DNA from 3 places in the Pseudomonas allii genome. Region 1 is predicted to be linked to each of the others. Evidence: predicted binding sites of a transcription regulator. Region 1 holds the regulator's gene; each other region holds the start of a gene.

The links. The regulator FliA, encoded in region 1, starts transcription of late flagellar genes. The targets are predictions, from matches to a motif close to CTAAAGTTTNNNNNNNNNNNGCCGNTAA.
Region 2: a site for FliA is predicted at 1,148-1,175, ahead of flgM (flagellar biosynthesis anti-sigma factor FlgM). Genes of this name have one in related genera too.
Region 3: a site for FliA is predicted at 6,509-6,536, ahead of ACZ445_RS29325 (methyl-accepting chemotaxis protein). Genes of this name have one in related genera too.

Annotation. Positions count from the first base shown of each region.
Region 1 is NZ_AP039450.1:4,742,338-4,750,193, forward strand. Features, by position in the region: gene ACZ445_RS21595 (flagellar motor protein) at 123-863, opposite strand; gene ACZ445_RS21600 (protein-glutamate methylesterase/protein-glutamine glutaminase) at 863-1,993, opposite strand; gene ACZ445_RS21605 (chemotaxis protein CheA) at 2,042-4,261, opposite strand; gene ACZ445_RS21610 (protein phosphatase CheZ) at 4,273-5,061, opposite strand; gene ACZ445_RS21615 (chemotaxis response regulator CheY) at 5,080-5,454, opposite strand; gene fliA (RNA polymerase sigma factor FliA) at 5,624-6,364, opposite strand; gene fleN (flagellar synthesis regulator FleN) at 6,361-7,194, opposite strand; gene flhF (flagellar biosynthesis protein FlhF) at 7,301-7,856, opposite strand, start outside.
Region 2 is NZ_AP039450.1:5,101,442-5,109,297, forward strand. Features, by position in the region: gene ACZ445_RS23255 (chemotaxis protein CheV) at 1-212, opposite strand, end outside; gene flgA (flagellar basal body P-ring formation chaperone FlgA) at 307-1,071, shown strand; gene flgM (flagellar biosynthesis anti-sigma factor FlgM) at 1,213-1,530, shown strand; gene ACZ445_RS23270 (flagella synthesis protein FlgN) at 1,579-2,049, shown strand; gene ACZ445_RS23275 (flagellar brake protein) at 2,146-2,895, shown strand; gene ACZ445_RS23280 (MFS transporter) at 2,956-4,335, opposite strand; tRNA gene ACZ445_RS23285 (tRNA-Arg) at 4,604-4,680, opposite strand; gene ACZ445_RS23290 (hypothetical protein) at 5,005-5,232, shown strand; gene ACZ445_RS23295 (PA3371 family protein) at 5,244-5,423, shown strand; gene ACZ445_RS23300 (Arc family DNA-binding protein) at 5,821-6,147, shown strand; gene mgtE (magnesium transporter) at 6,250-7,692, opposite strand.
Region 3 is NZ_AP039450.1:6,353,423-6,361,278, forward strand. Features, by position in the region: gene ACZ445_RS29295 (ammonium transporter) at 1-53, opposite strand, end outside; gene glnK (P-II family nitrogen regulator) at 88-426, opposite strand; gene ACZ445_RS29305 (accessory factor UbiK family protein) at 849-1,112, shown strand; gene ACZ445_RS29310 (YifB family Mg chelatase-like AAA ATPase) at 1,326-2,822, shown strand; gene ACZ445_RS29315 (TetR/AcrR family transcriptional regulator) at 2,819-3,403, opposite strand; gene ACZ445_RS29320 (ABC transporter six-transmembrane domain-containing protein) at 3,515-4,429, shown strand; gene ACZ445_RS29325 (methyl-accepting chemotaxis protein) at 4,433-6,409, opposite strand; gene ACZ445_RS29330 (LysR substrate-binding domain-containing protein) at 6,587-7,507, opposite strand; gene ACZ445_RS29335 (NorM family multidrug efflux MATE transporter) at 7,656-7,856, shown strand, end outside.

The DNA.
Region 1 (7,856 bases):
CTGCGGAGCAGCCCCAAAACCAGGCACCGCAATCTTTCTGAAAAAACGCGGTGCCTGGATCAGGGCCGCTTCGCGCCCCAACGCGAGCAAGCTCGCTCGCCACAAGTAGATACTCATGGTCATCAATCCATGAAGCCCTGGAGCTTCAATTCGATGGAACGCGGGTTCTCGCCCTCGGCGATCGACAGGATGCCTTCAAGCAGCATCTCGCGATAACGCGACTGGCGCATGGCAATCGACTTGAGTTTGCTCGCCACCGGCAACAGCACCAGGTTGGCACTGGCCACGCCGTAGATGGTCGCGACAAACGCCACGGCAATCCCGCTGCCCAGTTGCGAAGGGTCGGCGAGGTTGCCCATCACGTGGATCAGGCCCATCACCGCACCGATGATGCCGATGGTCGGCGCGTAGCCGCCCATGCTTTCGTAGACTTTGGCGGCGTTGATGTCGCGGCTTTCCTGGGTGTAGAAATCCACTTCCAGGATGCTGCGGATCGCTTCCGGTTCAGCACCGTCCACCAGCAATTGCAAGCCTTTGCGCGCGTAGCTGTCGGGCTCGGCATCGGCCACGCCTTCCAGGCCCAGCAGGCCTTCCTTGCGCGCGGTGAGGCTCCAGTTGACCACGCGGTCGATGCCACCGGGCAGGTCCACGCGTGGCGGGAAAATGATCCATATCAGAATCTGCATGGCGCGCTTGAACGAGCTCATGGGCGATTGCAACAACGCCGCGCCCACGGTGCCGCCGATCACGATCAGCGCCGCCGGGCCGTTGGCCAGGGCGCCGAGGTGCCCGCCCTCGAGGTAGTTGCCGCCGATGATCGCGACAAACGCCATGATGATGCCGATCAGGCTCAGTACATCCATCAGAGGCAGGCCTCCACCAGATGCTTGCCGATGTCGTCCAGGCTGTAGACGGCGTCGGCCAGGTCCGCCTTGACGATGGCCATGGGCATGCCATAGATCACGCAGCTGGCCTCGTCCTGGGCCCAGATGGCACTGCCGCCCTGCTTGAGCAGGCGCGCACCTTCACGGCCGTCGGCGCCCATGCCGGTGAGCACCACCGCCAGAACTTTGTCACCGTAGGACTTGGCTGCCGAACCGAAGGTGATGTCCACGCACGGCTTGTAGTTGAGGCGTTCGTCGCCCGGCAGGATTTTGATCGCGCCACGGCCGTCGACCATCATCTGCTTGCCACCGGGGGCCAGCAGCGCCAGGCCAGGGCGCAGGATGTCACCATCCTCGGCTTCCTTGACGCTGATGCGGCACAGCTTGTCCAGGCGCTCGGCGAACGCCTTGGTGAACGCCGCCGGCATGTGCTGGATCAACACGATCGGCGCCGGGAAGTTGGCCGGCAATTGGGTCAATACGCGTTGCAGCGCAACCGGGCCACCCGTGGAGGTGCCGATGGCGACCAGCTTGTAGGCCTTGCGCTTGGGTGCGGGCGAATGCGACGCCGCAGGCGCCGTCGTGCGAGCGGGTGCCACTGCAGGCCGTGCCACTGGCGCAGGCGCCGGGCGCGCAAACGACGACGTCGGTGCAGCGGGAGCCGGTGCTGGCGCAGCGGTTGGAGCAGGCGTGCTGAACAAGCTACGACGGTTACTGCGCGAAATGCTGTGCACCTTCTCGCACAGCATCTGCTTGACCTTCTCGGGGTTGCGCGAGATGTCTTCGAAATTCTTCGGCAGGAAGTCCACCGCGCCAGCGTCCAGCGCATCCAGGGTGACCCGGGCGCCTTCGTGCGTCAGCGAGGAAAACATCAGGACCGGGGTCGGGCAGCGTTGCATGATGTGCCGGACTGCCGTGATGCCATCCATCATCGGCATCTCGTAGTCCATGGTGATCACGTCCGGTTTCAACGCAATGGCTTGATCAATCGCCTCTTTGCCGTTGGTGGCCGTGCCGACCACCTGGATCGTTGGATCGGCGGAAAGAATTTCCGAGACGCGGCGGCGGAAGAAACCCGAATCGTCCACCACCAGGACCTTGACTGCCATAAACACTCCGTTAGGCGGGGCGGGCACTACCGCCCTGCCCCACCAGAATCAAATACGCCGAGCGGCGTAACGCTTGAGCATGCTCGGAACATCGAGAATCAGCGCGATCCGACCGTCACCGGTGATGGTCGCACCCGACATGCCCGGGGTTCCCTGCAGCATTTTGCCCAAAGGCTTGATGACCACTTCTTCCTGGCCAACCAGTTGATCGACGACAAAGCCGATGCGCTGGGTGCCCACGGACAGAATCACCACATGGCCTTCGCGCTGTTCTTCATGGGCAGCCGAGGCCACCAGCCAGCGCTTGAGGTAGAACAGGGGCAACGCCTTGTCGCGCACGATCACCACTTCCTGGCCGTCCACCACGTTGGTGCGCGACAGGTCGAGGTGGAAGATCTCGTTGACGTTGACCAGCGGGAAGGCGAACGCCTGGTTGCCCAGCATCACCATCAGGGTCGGCATGATCGCCAGGGTCAACGGCACCTTGATGACGATCTTGGAGCCCTGGCCCTTGGTCGAGTAGATGTTGATCGAGCCGTTGAGCTGGCTGATCTTGGTCTTCACCACGTCCATGCCGACGCCACGGCCGGACACGTCGGAAATCTCGGTCTTGGTCGAGAAACCCGGGGCGAAGATCAGGTTGTAGCACTCGGTGTCGGTCAGGCGGTCGGCGGCGTCCTTGTCCATCACGCCGCGCTTGACCGCGATGTTGCGCAATATGGTCGGGTCCATGCCTTTGCCGTCGTCAGTGATCGACAGCAGGATATGGTCGCCCTCTTGCTCCGCCGCCAGGATCACCTTGCCGCCACGGGACTTGCCCGAGGCTTCGCGTTCTTCCGGGGTTTCCACGCCGTGGTCGACGGCGTTGCGCACCAAGTGGACCAGCGGGTCGGCCAGGGCCTCGACCAGGTTCTTGTCGAGGTCGGTTTCTTCGCCCACCAGTTCCAGGTTGATTTCTTTCTTCAGCTGACGCGCCAGGTCGCGAACCAGGCGCGGGAAACGGCCGAAGACTTTCTTGATCGGCTGCATCCGCGTTTTCATCACGGCGGTCTGCAGGTCGGCGGTGACCACGTCGAGGTTCGACACGGCCTTTTGCATGGCTTCATCGCCACTGCTCAGGCCCAGGCGCACCAGGCGGTTACGCACCAGTACCAGTTCGCCGACCATGTTCATGATGTCGTCCAGGCGCGCGGTATCAACCCGCACGGTGGTTTCGGCTTCACTGGCAGGCTTCTCGGCTGCCGGCGCGGCGGCAGCACGTGCCGGAGCAGGTGCGGCGGCCGGGGCCGGTGCTGGCTTGGCAGCCGGTGCAGGTTTGGCGGCCGGCGCTGGTGCAGCGGCTTTGGCGGCGACCGGCGCAGCGGTCGCCACCGCAGCGGCCGGGGCCACTTCGCTGAACTTGCCCTTGCCGTGCAACTCGTCCAGCAGGGATTCGAACTCGTGATCGGAGATCAGCCCATCGCCCGCAGGAGCGGCGCTGGCAGCAGCCGGTGCCGCAGCCGTGGCGGCGACTTCCGGCAAGGCGTCGGCCGCGAAGGTGCCCTTGCCATGCAGTTGGTCGAGCAATGCCTCGAATTCATCGTCGGTAATGTCGGTGCTGGCGCTGGCCGCCGGTGCATCCGCAGCGGCAGCAGCAGGTGCCACGGCGTCGGCCGCGAACTGGCCTTTGCCATGCAACTGGTCGAGCAGCGATTCGAACTCGGCGTCGGTGATGTCTTCGCTGGTCGGTGCAGCGACCGGCGCAGCCGGTGCCTCCGCCTCGGCCTTGACGGCACTGAGGGAGTTGAGCAGCTGTTCGAACTCGCTGTCGGTCACATCCGGCTCGGCCTCAACCACAGGCTCCGGTGCGGCTTCAACCATCGGTGCGGCCGACGTGTCGGCAGGCTCCGCATAGCGCGCCAGGGCGGCCAGCAGTTCCGGGGTAGCCGCCGTGATCGGGGCACGCTCACGCACCTCGCTGAACATGCCGTTGACCGCATCCAGTGCTTCGAGAATCACGTCCATCAACTCCGAATCAACGTGACGCTCACCCTTGCGCAGGATGTCGAACACGTTCTCGGCGATGTGGCAGCACTCCACCAGCTCATGGAGCTGGAGGAAGCCGGCGCCCCCTTTTACAGTGTGAAAACCGCGAAAAATTGCATTGAGCAGGTTCGCATCATCCGGTCGGCTTTCCAGCTCGACCAGTTGCTCGGACAACTGCTCTAAAATTTCGCCGGCCTCTACAAGGAAATCCTGAAGGATTTCTTCATCGGCGCCGAAGCTCATGTGGGTGCTCCTTAGAAGCCTAAACTGGATAACAGGTCATCGACATCATCTTGACCCGATACAACGTCTTCACGTTTATCGGCATGAATCTGCGGACCTTCACCCTTGGCGAGATGTTTTTGTGGATCTTTTTCCGAGAGGATCGCTTCGCGGTCATGTTCGATGCCGGCGAAACGGTCAACCTGGCCTGCCATAAGCACCAATTTGAGCAAGTTGCTTTCCACTTCGGTGACCAACTGGGTCACACGCTTGATCACCTGACCGGTGAGGTCCTGGTAATCCTGGGCCAGCAGAATGTCGTTGAGGTTGCTGGAAACCGTACGGTTTTCCTGCTCGCTGCGTGACAGAAAACCGTCGACCCGACGCGCCAACTCGCGAAACTCCTCGGCCCCCACTTCCCGGCGCATGAAGCGGCCCCAGTCGTGGCTCAGGGCCTGGGCTTCAGTGGCCATGCCGTTGACCAGGGGCGTGGCGTTTTCCACCAGGTCCATGGTGCGGTTGGCCGCCGCCTCAGTCAGCCTGACCACATAGGACAGGCGTTCGGTGGCATCGGTGATTTGCGAGATTTCTTCGGCCTGGGGCATGTGCGGGTCAATCTGGAAATTGACGATCGCACTGTGCAGCTCGCGTGTGAGCTTGCCCACTTCCTGATACAGGCCGCGGTCACGGGTCTGGTTGAGCTCATGGATTAACTGCACCGCGTCGCCGAACTGGCCTCTTTCAAGGCTGTCGACCAACTGGTGAGCATGCTTTTTCAGGGTCGACTCGAAGTCTCCCTGTGACGTTTCTTTATGCTCCATAGCTCCCCCGCGATGGCATTAGCCGTGGATGCGTTCGAAGATTTTTTCGATCTTCTCTTTCAAGGCCAATGCCGTGAATGGCTTGACCACGTAACCGTTGACCCCGGCCTGGGCGGCTTCGATGATCTGCTCACGCTTGGCTTCGGCGGTGACCATCAGCACAGGCAGGCTGCGCAGCTTTTCGTCAGCGCGCACGTGGCGCAGCAAGTCGATACCGGTCATGCCCGGCATGTTCCAGTCTGTTACCAGAAAGTCGATGCTCCCGCTGTTGAGGATCGGAATGGCCGTAATGCCGTCATCCGCCTCGACCGTGTTTGTGAACCCAAGGTCACGCAACAGGTTTTTTATGATCCGCCGCATCGTTGAGAAGTCATCAACGATGAGGATTTTCATGTTCTTGTCCAATTCGACCTCCAAGCAGTCTTAAACGCGCCCAGCACCTGGACGCGCCATTTCAATCAACAGGCATTACACAAAAAGGACTGCCGGGGGCACCACGGGTCGAACCCGCGAAGGCCGGTTGCCCTCGCGGTATCGTCTGCAGTGTCCCCACACTGCCTGTTCAGCGCGCTCGCCACTCTCCCAAACGCCCCCGCAAGCGGGCTGCGCACTGGCTGTGCAACTGGCTGACCCGCGATTCGCTGACACCCAGGACCTCACCGATTTCCTTGAGGTTCAGCTCTTCGTCGTAGTACAGCGCCAACACCAGCCGCTCACGCTCCGGCAAATTGGCAATCGCGTCCGCCAACGCTCCCTGGAAACGCTCATCTTCCAGGTCACGCGATGGCTCCATATGAGCACTCGCGCCGTCCTCGTGCAGCCCTTCATGTTCGCCGTCCTGCAACAGGTCGTCGAAACTGAACAGGCGGCTGCCCAAGGTATCGTTCAAAATCCCGTAGTAATCGTCGAGACTCAATTGGAGTTCGGCCGCAACTTCGTGATCTTTAGCGTCGCGACCGGTTTTTGCTTCAATTGCGCGAATTGCGTCACTGACCATGCGTGTGTTGCGGTGTACCGAACGCGGCGCCCAGTCACCTTTGCGCACTTCATCGAGCATCGCGCCACGGATGCGGATGCCCGCATACGTCTCGAAACTCGCCCCCTTGCTCGCGTCGTATTTGGTCGACACTTCGAGCAGACCGATCATACCCGCCTGGATCAGGTCTTCGACCTGCACGCTGGCGGGCAGGCGTGCCAGCAGGTGATAGGCAATGCGCTTGACCAGGGGCGCGTAGCGCTCGATCAATTCACCCTGGCTGTCACGGGCAGATTTCTTATACGCGTTGTAGCCGGTCGCTGTCATAGCACGGGTCCTGCGCTCGTCTGGTGCACCAATCGCTCGACGAAAAACTCCAGATGCCCCCGGGGGTTGGCGGGCAACGGCCAGGTATCGACCTTCTGGGCAATAGCCTTGAACGCCAGTGCACACTTGGAACGAGGGAATGCTTCGTAGACTGCACGCTGCTTTTGCACAGCCTTGCGCACACACTCGTCGTAGGGAACTGCGCCGACGTATTGTAAGGCGACATCGAGGAAACGATCCGTGACCTTGGTCAACTTGGCGAACAGGTTGCGCCCTTCCTGCGGGCTCTGGGCCATGTTGGCCAGCACGCGGAAGCGGTTCATGCCGTAGTCACGGTTAAGCAGTTTGATCAGGGCGTAGGCGTCGGTGATCGAGGTGGGTTCATCGCAGACCACCAGCAACACTTCCTGCGCAGCGCGCACAAAGCTGACCACGGACTCGCCGATCCCGGCGGCGGTGTCGATCACCAGCACGTCGAGGTTGTCGCCGATGTCACTGAACGCCTGGATCAGCCCGGCATGCTGCGCCGGACTCAGGTGCACCATGCTCTGGGTGCCGGAGGCGGCCGGGACGATGCGGATGCCACCAGGCCCCTGCAGCAGCACATCGCGCAGCTCACAGCGGCCCTCGATCACATCGGCAAGGGTATGTTTGGGCGTCAGCCCCAGCAGAACGTCGACGTTCGCCAACCCCAGGTCAGCATCCAGCAGCATGACGCGACGGCCAAGCTCTGCCAGGGCCAGGGACAAATTCACTGACACGTTAGTTTTCCCGACGCCACCTTTGCCGCCGGTCACCGCGATCACCTGTACGGGATGCATGCTGCCCATTTTATTTCTTTACCTTGTCTTGCTTAGACGCAGGCTACATGGCTTGGCCGCGTGAATCGCTTGCAGACCATCGATGTAGATACATTTCACGGTGTTCATACCGTCCTCAACCTACCCGCTTCGCCGGGTTGTGGTAGAGGTCGGCGAACATATCGGCCATCGCTTCCTCGCTAGGCTCGTCTTGCATTTGCACGCTGACTGCACGGCTGACCAACTGATGACGGCGCGGCAGATGCAGATCATCCGGAATCCGCGGCCCGTCGGTCAGGTAGGCGACCGGCAACTCATGACTGATGGCCAGGCTCAACACCTCGCCCAGGCTCGCGGTTTCGTCGAGCTTGGTGAGGATGCAACCGGCCAGGCCGCAGCGCTTGTAACTATGATACGCAGCGGTAAGAACCTGTTTCTGGCTGGTGGTTGCAAGCACCAGGTAATTTTTCGATTTGATGCCACGCCCGGCCAGGCTTTCCAACTGCATGCGCAAGGCCGGGTCGCTGGCTTGCAGGCCGGCGGTGTCGATCAGCACCACGCGCTTGCGCAGCAGCGGGTCGAGGGCATTGGCCAGGGACTGGCCCGGGTCGACATGGGTCACCGACACATTGAGAATGCGGCCCAGGGTCTTGAGCTGTTCCTGGGCACCGATACGGTAGCTGTCCATGCTC
Region 2 (7,856 bases), 360 kb from region 1:
GGGATCGTCGCGCCACGGATGTTGGCAACGCCACACACCACCGGGCTGGACTTGGGCATGATCGTCAGCTTGGGGCATTGCAGCACTTCCCGCACCTTGAACACGTTGATGCCATACAGCTGCTTGCCATCCAGGCGAAAAAGCAACAACTCCAGGCGATTCTGCCCCACCAGCTGTGTGCGCTGGTTTACTGAATCCATTACTCCTGCCATGCCTTGACTCCCACGCTAAAACCTTCGGCCATACCTATAAGGGCAGTGACGCGCACCCAACACTAAACGGCACGAGCTTTGCTATTTATTGGTCATGGATATTAAAACGACAGTTTCCCGACGCCTCCACCTGACACGGTATTGCAGACTGCTCTGCGCGCCGCTGGCACTGCTTGCCTTGGGCCTGGGCGCCACGGCCCGCGCAGATAACGTCACCTTGCCTGATCTACTTATCGGCGTCACCCAGGGCTTTCTTGAGTTCACTGTAGAAGATTATCTGGCGACCACCCAGACGCCGGGGCGTTACGAAATCCAGGTCAACCAGTTGGACCCGCGCCTGCGCATGCCCATGTGCGACAAGGAATTGACAGCCACCCTGGAAAGCCCCGCCCAACCCATCGGTCGCGTAACGGTGAAGGTGCGCTGCGACGGCGCCTCGCCCTGGACGGTGTTCGTGCCCGCCCAGGTCAAATTGTTCCGCGATGTGGTGGTGGTTGCCCGCCCACTTAAACGCACGGGCATTATCGGTTTTGAGGACGTGGTGCTGCGCGAACGCGACATCAGCATGATCAGCCAGGGCTACTTGACCTCCCTCGACCAGGCCGTCGGGCAGAAACTGACCCGACCAGTGGTCACCGATCAGGTCATCACCCTGGTGCACCTGGAGCAGGCCGAGGTGATTCGCAAAGGTGACCAGGTAGTGATTTCCGCCAGCAGTGGCGCGCTGCAGGTCAAAATGCCGGGGGAAGCCTTGTCCAACGGCGGCATGAGCGAACAGATACGCGTGAAGAATCTCAACTCCAACCGTGTGATCAAGGCGCGTGTCACGGCTCCCGGTCAAGTGGAGGTGGCTTTATAGACCACTGGTATCAGACGCCAGCTTTTCCTACACTGTCGGTTGGATGCCGGCCGGTGCAGTTTATTGTCATTCGAGCCTAAAGTTTGTCCGGATATGGCCGAAAACATGGCAAGCGTCCAAATACCCAGAGGTTTTTTGATCATGGTCATCGATTTCAGCCGTTTAAATAGCACCCCGACAACGTCGGCACCTACGCGCACTGTCGGCACCAAGGACAGCGTAGAAGCCAAGGCTCAGCCACTGCCCGCCAAGGCAGAACAGGCCAGCCAGAGCGGGGAATCCGTACACCTGAGCAATGAGGCTCAACAGTTGCAGAAGGTCACTGACTCGCTGCGCGATCAACCGGTAGTCAATAAAGCCCGTGTGGCCGAATTGAAACAGGCAATCGCCGATGGCAGCTATAAAGTCGACAGCAACCGTGTAGCCAGCAAGCTGCTTAATTTCGAAGCCGAGCGCTAGGCAAAGGCCTGCGCCGGGCTTTTGGACGCTTAAACCCCAAGGCCAGCCATGCATCACGACGAAACCCTGCTTCAACTGATCATTTATGATCTAGCACCGACGCAATTGCTGCTCGAGCTGCTCAGGGAAGAATCCCTGGCCCTTTACGGCCGGGACATGCCCCTGCTGGAAGAAATTCTGGCGCGCAAGCAATCGCTGATTGTCCTGCTGGAACAGCACGGCAAAAAACGCAGCGAGATCCTCGTCAGCCTGGGCCTGCCCGCCGACCATGATGGCCTCGCGCAGCTGGCCAGCCACTCCTCGGTCGGCGATCAACTACTGGCCCAGAGCAAAGCACTCAACCTATTGCTCACCCAGTGCCAGGAAGCCAACCAACTCAACGGTCAGTCGATCCAGCTTCAGCAAGCCACGACCGCCAACCAGTTGCGTATACTTCACGGCGGAGAGCCTCCAGCGCTTTACAACGCTCAGGGCTCCACCTCGCGCCTGGTCAAGCCAAGCACCCGCAGCCAAGCCTGACGCCGGTTTACAGCGCGGCCTATCCAAGGCGCGCCACATACTGGCAGAATGCCTGCTCTTGCGTGTAGTCGTATTTTGTCTGGAGATGGAAGAACCGTGTTCAACGCCCTTAATGCGGAAGATGCCCCGCAGCCACCCAAGGTCCTCACCACGCCTCTGGAAATCGCCAGTACCTTGCGCATGCTGCAAGATAGCCATGACCCGCTGATCATCACCTTCCACGAACGCAGCCAGCGCTTCCAGAGCTACCTGGTGGACGTCAATCGGGACAGCGGCACCCTGGCCCTGGATGAAATGATCCCCCGCGACGGTGAACGCTACCTCGAAAACGGTGAACCCTTCCGTATCGAAGGTTTCCACGACGGCGTACGCGTGGCGTGGGACAGCAACGGCAACCTGAGCATCAGCGAAAAAGACGGCCACCGCATCTACACCGGCAGCCTGCCCGACGAAGTAGTCTACCACCAGCGTCGCAATGCCTTTCGCGCAGCCCTGAAGCTGGCGCAACTGGTGAACATCGAACTGGGTGGCGAGAAGCTCAAGGCCCCGATCAGCGGCAAACTGCTGGATATTTCCGCTACCGGCTGCAAATTGCGCTTTGAAGGAGACATCTCCGAGCGCCTGCAGCTGGGCCAGGTCTACGACCGTTTTATCGCCGCCCTACCCTTTGGCAGCATGACTACCTCGGTCGAACTGCGGTACCTGCACTTCGAAGAGAAGATCAACACCACTTTCGCCGGCGTGCGCTTCCACAATATGAGTGGCCTGGTGCAGCGCCAGGTAGAACGCTTTGTGTACCAACTGCAACGCGAAGCACGGCGCTTTGATAAAGACGACGATTTTTAACCTTAAAGATCGTGGCAAAAAAAACGGGCAGATCCTGAGGGGATCTGCCCGTTTTTGCATTCAGGGGCGCGCCCTGCTCAAGTCATGAGGATGCTCGTCCGGGCCCGGCGGCTCAGGCGGCCCCTCAAAGAGCGGCTCGTCGACCGATGTGACCGTTTCCGGATCGGGTTCCGGCGCGGCGGTTTGCATTTGCTCCTGCACCACCGCCTCGTCCACCCGTGGATCGAGGCAGGCTACCAACGGCGAGCTGGACATGCTGTCGGGCATTGCCACGTGGTGCAGCGGCGCGTCATCCACCTGATGCAGGTTGGTCACGGCTTTCGGCCGAATCCGCCACACCAGGATCAGCGCACACAGGCTGAAAAACGCATACAGCATGTGACTGCCAAACACCTTCATCACCACACCGGCCAGCAACGGCCCGATACTCGCACCGACACCGTAGGTCACCAGCAGCATCGCCGTTAGTGACACGCGACGGTCACCTTCCACATGGTCGTTGGAGAACGCCACCGCCAGTGGATACAGGCAGAACTGCACCAACGAACATAGGAAGCCCGCCACGAACAACACTTCAAGCGGCACCTGGGTCATTATCGCCAACGGTAATGCAGCCACCGCCAGGCACAGGGCAAAACAACGGATCAGCAGCGCACGGTCATAACGATCCGACAACCAGCCCAACGGCCACTGCACCAACAAGCCGGCAAAAATGCAGCTACCCATGAACAGACCCACCTGTTCGGTAGATAGCCCTTGCTGGGAGGCATAGAGCGGCGCCAGGCCGTAGAATGAGCCCACGATCACCCCTGCCCCCAGCACCGTACTCAACGACTGCGGGACGCGCTTGATAAAGAAACGTGGCTCCATCGGCGCCGGATGCAGGGGCGCCGGGTGAATACGACGAGTCATGGCCACCGGCACCAGGCACAGCGCAAAGCACAGTGCGACCAGCATCAGCAGTTCGAGGCCAAGCTGAGGGTGCATGACCAGGATCAACTGGCCGAGAACCAGCCCCAGGTAGGACGCGATCATATAGCCACTGAACACCACGCCGCGCTGCTTGGCGTCGGCCTGTTCGTTGAGCCAGCTCTCGATGACCATGTACTGGCACATCATCCCCAGGCCCACGATCATCCGCAGCACGATCCAGGCCGGCAGCCAGTCGATCAGGCCATGCCCCAGCACCGCCGCGCCGACAATCCCGGCGCAGGTTGCATAAGCGCGAATATGCCCGACCCGTGCGATCAGGCGGTGCCCGATCTTGCCGCCCAGCACCAGGCCAAAATAGTTGGCCGCCATCAGTGCACCGACCCACAGGCTGTCAACATGGTCGGCCGCCAGGCGCAAGGCCAGGTAGGTACTGAGCAGGCCGGAGCCAATCAGCATCATCAAGGACGCGAAATAAAGGGCTCGAAAAGATTTCCAGATCTGGCGCATCGGCGTTCCGAGCGGCTCCTTGCAGTGAGAGACAGGGCTATCGGCATGATAGTCCGGGGTAGCCGGGTCCGGACAGGCAACATGCGCTGTTTCCGGGGATTATTTTGCTTAAAGGCTCAGACGCTGCCCGAGCGCATGCGAGGTACACCGATTGTGAAAATTGCACGCACACGTGCTGTGAACGCTTGAGACCGGCAAGGTTCGACCCGTCTTTGAAAGGCGCCCACAAAAAAGCCCCGCCAGAACAGTCTGTACAGGGCTTTGAATCTGGTGTCCCAGGGCCGGTTCGAACGGCCAACCTTCCCCTTAGGAGGGGGATGCTCTATCCAATTGAGCTACTGGGACAAATGACAGCCAGCCCGCCAGCGACGCGGCGACGGACGGCGTGCATGTTAACGGCCAGGGTGGGTTTTGTCATGTCGTCCGTGGCCTTTTTGAGTGTAGGTCGATATCGCCGTGGATGATCGCGGTTTGGCCTCGCAAACACGCGCTCTCATAGCCATCGTGCAAATTGCACTCTACCAAAACGCCACCATTGCAAATTGCAACCTTTCAGCCTGTTAAGCAACGCTCAACCTATTGATTTTATTGATTTATTAGATTGGCACGACACCTGCAATACTTCTCCTATAAACCCACAAGCCACGGCGTTAAGCGGAGAACATAATCATGAACAGTGCCCTTCTGTTAGCCCTTAATACCGTAGCCCTGGCTGCTTTGGTCACGCTTCACTTCCAGTCGACAGGCGCAAACGACTCCGCGCAGATCAGCCAGGCCGTGCCTCACCACCTGCAACAACGCCCGCAACTGGCGGTGATGACGCCGAACGCGCAGTCGCCGGTCCGCCTGACCCAAGGCGCCCAATCTGCACCTGCATCTGAACACTGGGTTTTCTGAGGAATTCATTGATGAACAAGTTCGCCTGGCTGTTTCTCTGCCTGACTGCATTGACAGCTGTCCTGGGCTTGGGCGCAGAAGCCACAGATGGCCAAACCACCGCATTTATCGCCAGCGGCGTGTTCGCCAGCCTTTTGGTGCTGACCCTGATTGTGGGTCGCCGCATCAAATTCGACCCCGTCCTGCGCTAGCACCTTCCCCCGACCTCCCCTGTCCCCCGACCTTATGTCGGCTGACCCTCGCATATCGGCAAATTGCCACTAGTCTTAAACCTGAGGGCAAAGGGCCACTTTGCTATAGGATGTGCGGCCTAAAACCCTGTGGTGGCCTGGACTTGCGGGAAGTTCCTTTGCAGATTCGCGCGATGAAAAATTTTCCAACCAGTCCGCAAAAATGTAAATGAGTGCTGGCATAAAGCCTTTAGGCAGTTCAATATTTGTCACAGAATTGACGCCAAGGAACTGTCAAATCTGAGGCATGATGCGGCCTCTTTGCAATTCAGGTTGAACTTTGGTCGTGAGCCTTGTCTTAACACTCATCTTGCGGCCAATTCCAAAAACCGCTCCCCTGAACTAACCGGTTAAATATATGCGCCCATTGAAACAGGCAATTTATTCCAGCCGTACGGCTGACAAGTTCGTCGTACGTCTGCCAGACGGAATGCGGGAACGCATTGCCGAGGTGGCTCGCAATCATCACCGCAGCATGAACTCCGAAATCATCGCTCGCCTGGAACAAAGCCTCATTCAGGAAGGTGCGCTGGGCGACGAGTTGAGCATGCGTCTGGACAGCCCAGAGCTGTCGTTGCACGAACGCGAACTGCTGCAGCGTTTTCGTCAGCTCTCCCACCGCCAGCAAAATGCTCTCGTCTCGCTTATCGCGCACGACGTTGAGGCGGCCGCAGAAGCCAATTGATCTGCAACTGAAAGCCGAAGCCAGCCATGTGCTGGCTTTTTTTTGCCCGGGATTTGGGAAGAGAATACAAAGCGGGGGCAGATTTGCCCCCGCAGGATGGAATCAGAGCAGGAAGATCGTTGCCAAGCCCAGGAAGATAAAGAAACCACCGCTGTCGGTCATAGCCGTGATCATCACACTGGCACCCATGGCAGGGTCGCGCCCAAGGCGAGCCAGGGTCATCGGGATCAATACTCCCATCAGCGCAGCCAGTAGCAGGTTGAGGGTCATCGCAGCCGTCATTACCACTCCGAGCGACCAACTGCCATACAGTAAGTAAGCCACCACACCGATCACCCCACCCCACACAAGACCGTTGATGAGTCCGACCGCCAGCTCCTTACGCAGCAAACGCGATGAATTGGCGGTACTCACCTGATCCAGTGCCATGGCGCGCACGATCATGGTAATCGTCTGGTTACCCGAGTTTCCGCCGATACCAGCCACAATCGGCATCAACGCCGCCAGGGCTACCAGTTTTTCGATGGACCCCTCAAACAAACCGATCACGCGAGAGGCGATAAACGCGGTGATCAGATTGACGGCCAACCAAGCCCAACGGTTATGCAGCGAGCGCCAAACCGAGGCAAAGATATCTTCCTCTTCACGCAGACCCGCCATGTTGAGAACTTCGGTCTCGCTTTCTTCACGAATCAAGTCGACGATTTCATCGATGGTCAGACGACCGATCAGTTTGCCGTTCTTGTCGACAACCGGCGCCGAGATCAGGTCGTAACGCTCGAATGCCTGAGCCGCGTCGTAAGCGTCCTCGTCCGGATGAAAGCTCACGGTGTCGCTGGCCATCAGGTCGGCAACTTTCTTCTCCGGATCATTCACCAGCAGGCGCTTGATCGGCAGCACGCCCTTGAGAATGCCTTCGTAATCCACCACGAACAATTTGTCGGTGTGACCTGGCAGCTCTTTGAGTCGGCGCAGGTAACGCAGCACCACTTCCAGGCTGACGTCTTCGCGGATGGTGACCATCTCGAAGTCCATCAGGGCGCCGACCTGGTCCTCGTCATAGGACAGCGCGGAGCGCACACGCTCACGCTGCTGAGTATCCAACGCTTCCATGAGCTCATGGACAACATCGCGAGGCAGCTCAGGGGCCAGGTCGGCCAGTTCGTCGGCGTCCATCTCCTTGGCTGCAGCCAGGAGCTCGTGATCGTCCATGTCGGCGATCAGGGTTTCACGAACCGAGTCGGACACTTCGAGGAGGATGTCGCCGTCGCGGTCGGCCTTGACCAACTGCCAGAGGGTCAGTCGATCATCCAGCGGCAAGGCTTCGAGAATATAGGCGACGTCGGCGGAGTGCAGGTCGTCAAGCTTGCGCTGCAGCTCGACGAGGTTTTGCCGGTGAACCAGGTTTTCAACCAGGTTGTTATTCGGGCCATCCTGGCGGTGCGTAAGGTCTTCGACCACACGCTGACGCTGCAGCAGCTCGATGACTTGAGCCAGGCGATCCTGCAGGCTTTCTTGTGTTTTCTTTACTTCTACTTCGGTCATAGGCGAACTCCACTCCCAGCAGCGGGGCACGCCGGAAGGATCAATCAGTCAATTCATGATTGGTAAAACGGGGTACTGAGTAACTACTGGGTAAGTCCATGGAGGTATTCCACAAGCCCCGGCGGGGCTGACGGGCGCAATGATACACCGCCCGGCCACTTTAA
Region 3 (7,856 bases), 1.6 Mb from region 1:
GGCATTACGATGGACAACAGGGCTCCGAGCCCTGCGAATTTACGCAGAGTCATATTGTTTTCTCCTGGGGCGTTGGGGTTTGGCGGCTTAGATTGCGTCGGTATCGGTTTCGCCGGTACGGATGCGAATAGCCTGTTCCAGATTGACCACGAAGATCTTGCCGTCACCGATCTTGCCGGTGTTGGCGGCCTTGGTTATCGCCTCGATAACCCGGTCAAGATCCTTGTCGTCAATGGCGACATCAATCTTCACCTTCGGCAGGAAATCGACTACGTATTCCGCGCCGCGATACAGCTCGGTGTGACCCTTCTGCCGACCGAAGCCTTTGACCTCAGTAACGGTAATGCCCTGCACGCCGATCTCGGACAACGACTCGCGTACATCGTCCAACTTGAACGGCTTGATGATGGCAGTGACTAGCTTCATGAAAACTCTCTCCCGAATTGGTGGACTTGCCCCAGGAAAACAAACCCGTCTCAAGTCTAAGCGCAGTGCCTGGCTTTGTAACGCGTCGTCGCCTCGGCATTTGCCGTTACGACGCCAGCGAACCACTGGTGACGAAACCTGTACCCCTGATCCGTCGGCGCACTGCATTCGTCACAGCGACTGCATCAGTGCATGGGTCATGATCGTCTAAGCAGAAACCTTGCCAGCTCCGTAAAAATCACTGAAATCAGTCCTTTGCTCACTTTTGCCCACCTGCGGGGCTTTTTGACGGCGGCAATGCGCACAAAAACAGTGCGCCACCGCCCAGACCGCTGCGCGAAAAGCGTGCGCTCGCCGCCACGGAAAAGACTATAGACGCTGCGTGATACACTGCCGGCCAACAGTTTTCCGGAATATTTCCCATGCTCGCGCCCAAAGACCTCCTCGACGCCCTGAGCGGCCACGCCTCTCGCCTGTTCAGCGGCGACACCCCGCTGCCCCGCAATGAAATCGAAAGCCAGTTCAAGGCGCTGCTGCAAAGCGGCTTCAGCAAACTCGACCTGGTGAGTCGGGAAGAGTTTGATAGCCAGATGGTGGTGCTGGCCCGCACACGTGCGCGGCTGGAGAGCCTGGAGGCCAAAGTCGCTGAGCTGGAAGCCAAGATGACACCGCCCTCTGCTGAATAAACGCGGTCAGTGTGGGAGCTGGCTTGCCTGCGATGCAGACGCCTCGGTGTATCTGTTGCACGCAGACGATGCTATCGCAGGCAAGCCAGCTCCCACATAAAGCGCTGCGAACGACTCTGGATACGTTCTGTAAAACCTCCCTCGCCTCGCACTTCTCCACCTCGTCTACCCTTGAAAAACCGCAGGAAGCGGCCCTCTTTTCAAGGAACGAGCATGTCCCTCGCCATCGTCCACAGCCGCGCCCAGATCGGCGTCGAAGCCCCTGCCGTCACCGTCGAAGTGCACATGGCCAACGGTTTGCCATCCCTCACCCTGGTGGGTTTGCCGGAAACCGCCGTCAAGGAAAGCAAGGACCGCGTGCGCAGCGCCATTCTCAACTCCGCCCTGCAATACCCTGCCCGCCGCATCACCCTCAACCTGGCGCCCGCCGACCTGCCCAAGGACGGCGGGCGCTTTGACTTGGCGATAGCGTTGGGCATCCTGGCGGCCAGCGTGCAGGTGCCAGCCTTGATGCTCGACGACGTGGAATGTCTGGGAGAATTGGCGCTGTCCGGCGAGGTGCGTGCAGTGAAAGGCGTGTTGCCTGCGGCATTGGCGGCGCGCAAGGCCGGGCGCACCGTGATAGTGCCTCGGGCGAATGCCGAGGAAGCGTGCCTGGCCTCGGGGTTGAAGGTGATCGCGGTGGATCATTTGCTGCAGGTGGTGGCGCATCTGAATGGGCATCAGCCTATAGAGCCCTACAAATCCGACGGCTTGCTGTACCTGAACAAGCCATACCCGGACCTGAGCGAAGTACAGGGCCAGCTCGCCGCCAAGCGTGCACTGCTGATCGCGGCGGCGGGCGCGCATAACCTGCTGTTCAGCGGCCCGCCCGGCACCGGCAAGACACTGCTTGCCAGTCGCCTGCCGGGGTTGTTGCCACCGTTGAGCGAGCAGGAAGCCCTGGAAGTGGCGGCGATCCAGTCGGTCGTCAGCCTGGCGCCGCTGAGTCACTGGCCACACCGACCGTTTCGCCAGCCGCACCACTCTGCCTCAGGTCCGGCATTGGTGGGCGGCGGGTCGAAACCGCAGCCTGGAGAAATCACCATGGCCCATCACGGCGTGCTGTTCCTCGATGAATTGCCGGAGTTCGACCGCAAGGTGCTGGAGGTACTGCGCGAGCCTCTCGAATCGGGCCACATCGTCATCTCCCGCGCCCGCGATCGCGTCAGCTTCCCGGCTCGCTTCCAACTGGTAGCCGCCATGAACCCCTGCCCTTGCGGGTACATGGGCGAACCCAGCGGGCGTTGTCGCTGCACGCCGGAGCAGGTTCAGCGCTATCGCAACAAGCTCTCCGGCCCCTTGCTGGACCGTATTGACTTGCACCTCACTGTGGCGCGAGAAACCACCGCATTGAATCCAACCCAGCAGGCGGGCGATAACACGGCCGAGGCATCGGCACGGGTCGCCCAGGCCCGCGATCGCCAACAGCAACGCCAGGGCTGTGCGAATGCGTTCCTTGATCTGCCGGGGCTGCGCAAGCACTGCAAGCTGACAAAAACCGATGAAGGCTGGCTGGAAACCGCCTGTGAACGGCTGACGCTTTCCCTGCGCGCGGCCCATCGCCTGCTCAAAGTGGCGCGTACCCTGGCCGACCTTGAGCACACCGAGAGCATCACTCGACCGCACTTGGCGGAAGCGTTGCAGTATCGGCCCGCGGCTGTCGGCTAGGGTACGTCTGGGAAGTCCAACAGCAGGCGCGCCACTTCCATCACTTCATCCAAGGCCGCTTCGGCCGATTCCATGGAGGGTTTGAGCATCAGGTCGTCGGCATAGCCCATCGCCACGGCAAAGATCTGGCGGGCAGCGCGTTGTGGCGAGTCACAACGCAGGACGTTGGCAGCCACACCCCGCTCGATCACCTCGGCGAGCATGCGTTGCCATTGGGCGTTGATCGCCAGGTAAGCCTGGGCCATTTCCGGGTCCTGCATCGCTTCGTCCCAGGCATCCAGCCACAGTGCCCACCCTGCATCGGCGGTACTTGGCAGGCAGTCACGCAAAAACCCCACAAAGGCGTCCAGGGGCGCTGCTTCTGCCAGGGGCGCGCGCACTTCGTCCAACTGCTCATTGGCAAACCGCACGAAGGCTTCGCGGCGCAGTTCCTTCCAATCGCTGAAATAGTGATAGACGTGGCTGCGGGACAGGCCGGCATGTTCGGCCAGGTCGCGGGTGGACACATCGGCAAAACCCTTGCTGCGAAACAGCTCCAGGGCGGCGGCGATGATCTGGTCTTTACGGTCGTTACGCGACATGGGCAATTCCTTTCGACGCCGCAGATAAGCGGCGCTTGCTTTTTGAGCGATCGCTCAAGGATACTTGAGCAGTCGCTCAATCATAGCGTCTACCACCCCTTTGGTGCATCCATGACATCCGTCACCCCTCAAATCCTGATTGAAGAAAGCCAGAAAATCGGCCAGCAATCCGCCGGCCAGACCCTCAAGGCCATCGCCAAAGCCTATCCCGGCAAGCTGTCCGCCACGCTGTCGCTGGTCGCGCTGGAGAACGCGCTGCTACTGGCCTACCCGTTGTTTGCCGGGTTTGCGGTGGACGCGATCATCCGTGGCGACGCCGGCAACGCGCTGTTCTACGCCGCCGTGGTCCTGGCATTCTGGGTGGTCGGCGCGGCACGCCGGGCGCTGGATACGCGAACCTTCACGCGGATTTACGCCGATCTGGCGGTGCCGGTGATCCTCAATCAACGCCTGCAGAACCACAGCACGTCGAAATCGGCGGCGCGGGTGGTGCTCGCCCGGGAGTTCGTCGACTTCTTTGAGAAGCATGTGCCGATCATCGCCACGGCGCTGGTGTCGATTATTGGCGCGGCGGTGATGTTGATCGTAATCGAGCCCTGGGTAGGCCTGGCGTGCCTGGGCGCACTGGTGCTGTGCATCACGTTGTTGCCACGCTTTGCCCGGCGCAACCAGGAGCTGCATGAACGGCTAAACAACCGGCTGGAAAAAGAAATCGGCCTGGTGGAAAAAGTCGGCGCACCAACCCTGCGGCGCCATTACCGGGTCCTTTCACGCCTGCGCATCTGGCTGTCGGATCGCGAGGCGGCTGCGTACCTGTTTCTCGGCACGCTGGCCGCCTTGCTGTTTGTGGTCGCCATCAGCCAGTTGGCGCTGTCACCCGCAGTCAAGGCCGGCCATATCTACGCGGTCATGACCTACCTGTGGACCTTCGTCACCAGCATGGACGAAGCCCCCGGCATGGTCGACCAACTGGCGCGCCTGAAGGACATCGGCAAGCGCGTTGACCCAGGCCTGGGCGACCGCTAGGCCTCAACGAAACCGGTCCACCTCATGCCGCAAGCCCGCCGCCAGGGTTTCGAGTTCCTTGGCGGTAATCGCCAGGTTCGACACCACTTCCCGCTGCTCGCTATTGGCCAGCGCGATGCTCTGCAGGTTGCTGCTGAGCAAGGTCGCGGTGCTGCTCTGTTCCTGGGTGGCGGTGGTGATCGCGGCAAACTGCTGACCGGCCGAGCGGCTTTGCTCGTCGATACGCGCCAGGGCCGACGCCACGTCAGCGTTACGCGACAGGCCTTCCTGCATCAACACATTGCCGCGCTCCATGGTGCTGATGGCGTTGCCGGTTTCCTGCTGGATGCTCTGGATCATTCCGGAGATTTCGTCAGTGGCCTCGCGGGTACGCGACGCCAGGTTCCGTACCTCATCGGCGACCACGGCAAACCCACGGCCTTGTTCACCGGCGCGGGCGGCCTCGATGGCGGCGTTGAGCGCCAGCAGGTTGGTCTGTTCGGCAATCGAGGTGATCACGCCGACGATTCCACCGATCTCTTGGGAGCGTTGGCCCAGGGTGTTGATCACCGTGGCCGTGCTGTTGAGCGCAGTGGCGATGTGTTCCAGGGATGACGACGCCTCTTGCATCGAGTTGCGCCCGATGCGGGTCTGTTGGGCGTTTTCCTGGGCCAGGCGTTCGGTGCTACCCATGTTGTCGGCAATGTTCAGCGAGGTGGCGCTGAACTCTTCCACCGCGCCGGCCATACTGGTGATCTCGCCGGACTGCTGCTCCATGCCTTCATAGGCGCCACCGGACAAACCGGACAGCGCCTGCGCACGGCTGTTGACCTCTTCGGCCGCCTTGCGGATATGCGAGACCATGGTCGACAGCGCTTCACCCATCTGGTTGAAACTGCGCGCCAGTTGGCCGATTTCGTCATGACTGGACACATTCAAGCGTGCGCTCAAGTCGCCCGCGCCCAAGGCTTCGGCCTGGCGCACCAGGTCGCCCAACGGCGCCAGCTTGCTGCGCAGCAACCACACCGTTGCACCGACCGCCAGCAGCATGGCCAGCACGCTGCCGATCACCAGGCGGATACCGACGTCCCATGTCACCGAGCGGATCTCAGCCTTGGGCATGCTCGCGACCACGGCCCACGGCCCGCCTTCGAAAGGCACCGACACGCTGTAGAAATCTTCGTTTTTGTCTGCCCAGAAGCGTCCTGTGCCCGGCGTCTTGGCCAGGTCCAGCATCACGAGCACGGCTTGATCCAGCGCCTGCACGCCCGCCGGCGGCACCAGCCAGCGCTTCTGTTCATCCAGCAAGGCGAGGGAGCCGGTCTGGCCGATGCGGAACCGCTTGAGGTTGTCGAACTGTGCATTCTGCGCATCGGTGTAGTCGAACCCGATGAACAACACCGCGATCACCTGCCCACTGCTGTCGCGCACCGGGCTGTACTGGGTCATGTAGGAGCGGTCGAACAACACCGCCCGACCGATATAGGTCTGCCCGCTGAGCACCCGCTGGTAGGCCGGGCCCTGGCGATCCAGCACCGTACCGATGGCGCGGTTGCCGTCCTGCTTGGTCAACGAGGTGCTGATGCGGATAAAGTCTTCGCCGCTGCGCACGAATACCGTGGCCACGCCGCCGGACATCTGCTTGAACTCATCCACTTCATTGAAGTTGTTGTTCAACACCTGATTGCCCAGGTACAGGCTAGGCGTCTGCACACCGGCCACGGTCACAAGCTGGTCCGCATGCACGCTCAAGCCAGCGCCGAAGCGCTTTTCAAACAGCCCGCTCAAACGCTGGGTACTTTCGCGCAAGGTGCTGTGGAAGGTGTTGAGTTGGTCGGCGAGCAAACGTGCCTCGCTGGCCAGGTGCTCCTCGCGGGTAGCGAGGTTGGCGGAGTCGAGGGAACGCAAGGCAAACACGGTGCTGCCGCTGATGACGACAGCCAGAATCACGGCTAATGCCAGGCCTAACTGGGAGGCTATCCGGGCGCGAGGTTGAGACATGACGGCTCCTGGCCGAGGCCAGGATCATCCTGATCTCATAGCGTTGCTCGGCAAATTATCCAGTGGGAAACGTTGGTGTACGATGGTTCCAACACACCTACTTCGGCGAGCCGAGGCAATACTTGAGCGATCCGCAGGGGTATCACGCAAACGATTGCACAAGCAGTCTGTCGCCCCTCACTCGAGGCGTTCGACCTGAGGCAATTCCATCGCCTTGACTTCCGCCTGCAGAAACTCCGCCAAGCGCCGCAAACGCTCACCGCCGGGGCGGGTTTTCGGCCATACCAGGTAGTAGTTTTCGCCACTGGCCACCGCCGTTGGCCAGGGCAGGCTCAATCGACCCTGGGCCACGTCTTCGGCCACCATCAGCAAATCGCCCATGGACACACCGTAGCCCCGCGCAGCGGCGATCATGCCCAGTTCGAGGGTATCGAATACCTGCCCGCCCTTGAGCGACACCTGGGATGACAACCCCATGCGCTCCAACCAATTGCGCCAATCGCGACGGTCGGGCGTGGGGTGCAGCAATTCCGCGGTGGCCAGGCGGGCGGCATCCCAGGGCCCGTCCTCCAGCAGGTTCGGCGCACCTACCGGGATCAGCAGCTCCGGAAACAGGTAGCTGGCCTCCCAGTCCGCCGGGAAGTGCCCGTAGCTCAGCAGCACCGCGCAGTCGAAGGGCTCCTGGTTGAAATCCACCTCGTCCACGCTCATCCACGCGCTGGTCAGTTGCACCTCATTGCCTGGCTGCAACGCGCGGAAGCGGCTGAGCCGCGCCAGCAGCCAGCGCATGGTCAGGGTCGACGGTGCCTTCATGCGCAGGATGTCGTCTTCGGCGTTCAAGGTATGGCAGGCCCGTTCCAGCGCGGCGAAACCTTCGCGCACGCCCGGCAAGAGCAGGCGTGCCGCTTCGGTGAGCTGCAAGGTGCGACCACTGCGCTGGAACAGGCGACAGGCGAAATGCTCTTCCAGCGTGCGGATATGTCGGCTCACCGCACTTTGCGTGATGGAGAGCTCCTCCGCTGCCCGGGTGAAGGAATTGTGCCGAGAGGCGGCCTCGAATGCGCGCAAGGCATACAGCGGAGCAAGACGTCGAGACATCGGTAAATTCCTACAGAGCAATACCGCACCCTAGCAGATCAGCAGACATGAGTTTAAGTCATGCACAGCATCGCTTTAATCCTTTTGTGCAATGAGCCGAGAGCGTCGAGAATCAAGCCTTCCCCAACCCTCTGACTTTTCGAGCGTGATGATCATGCAACATCCGGCACGTACCGAACTCTGGGCCATTCTGCGGCTGTCAGGGCCGTTGATTGCCTCACAGTTGGCACACATGCTGATGGTGCTGACCGACACCCTGATGATGGCGCGCCTGAGCCCCGAAGCCTTGGCCGGTGGCGGCCTGGGCGCGGCGACCTACTCGTTCGTGGCGATTTTCTGCATCGGCGTG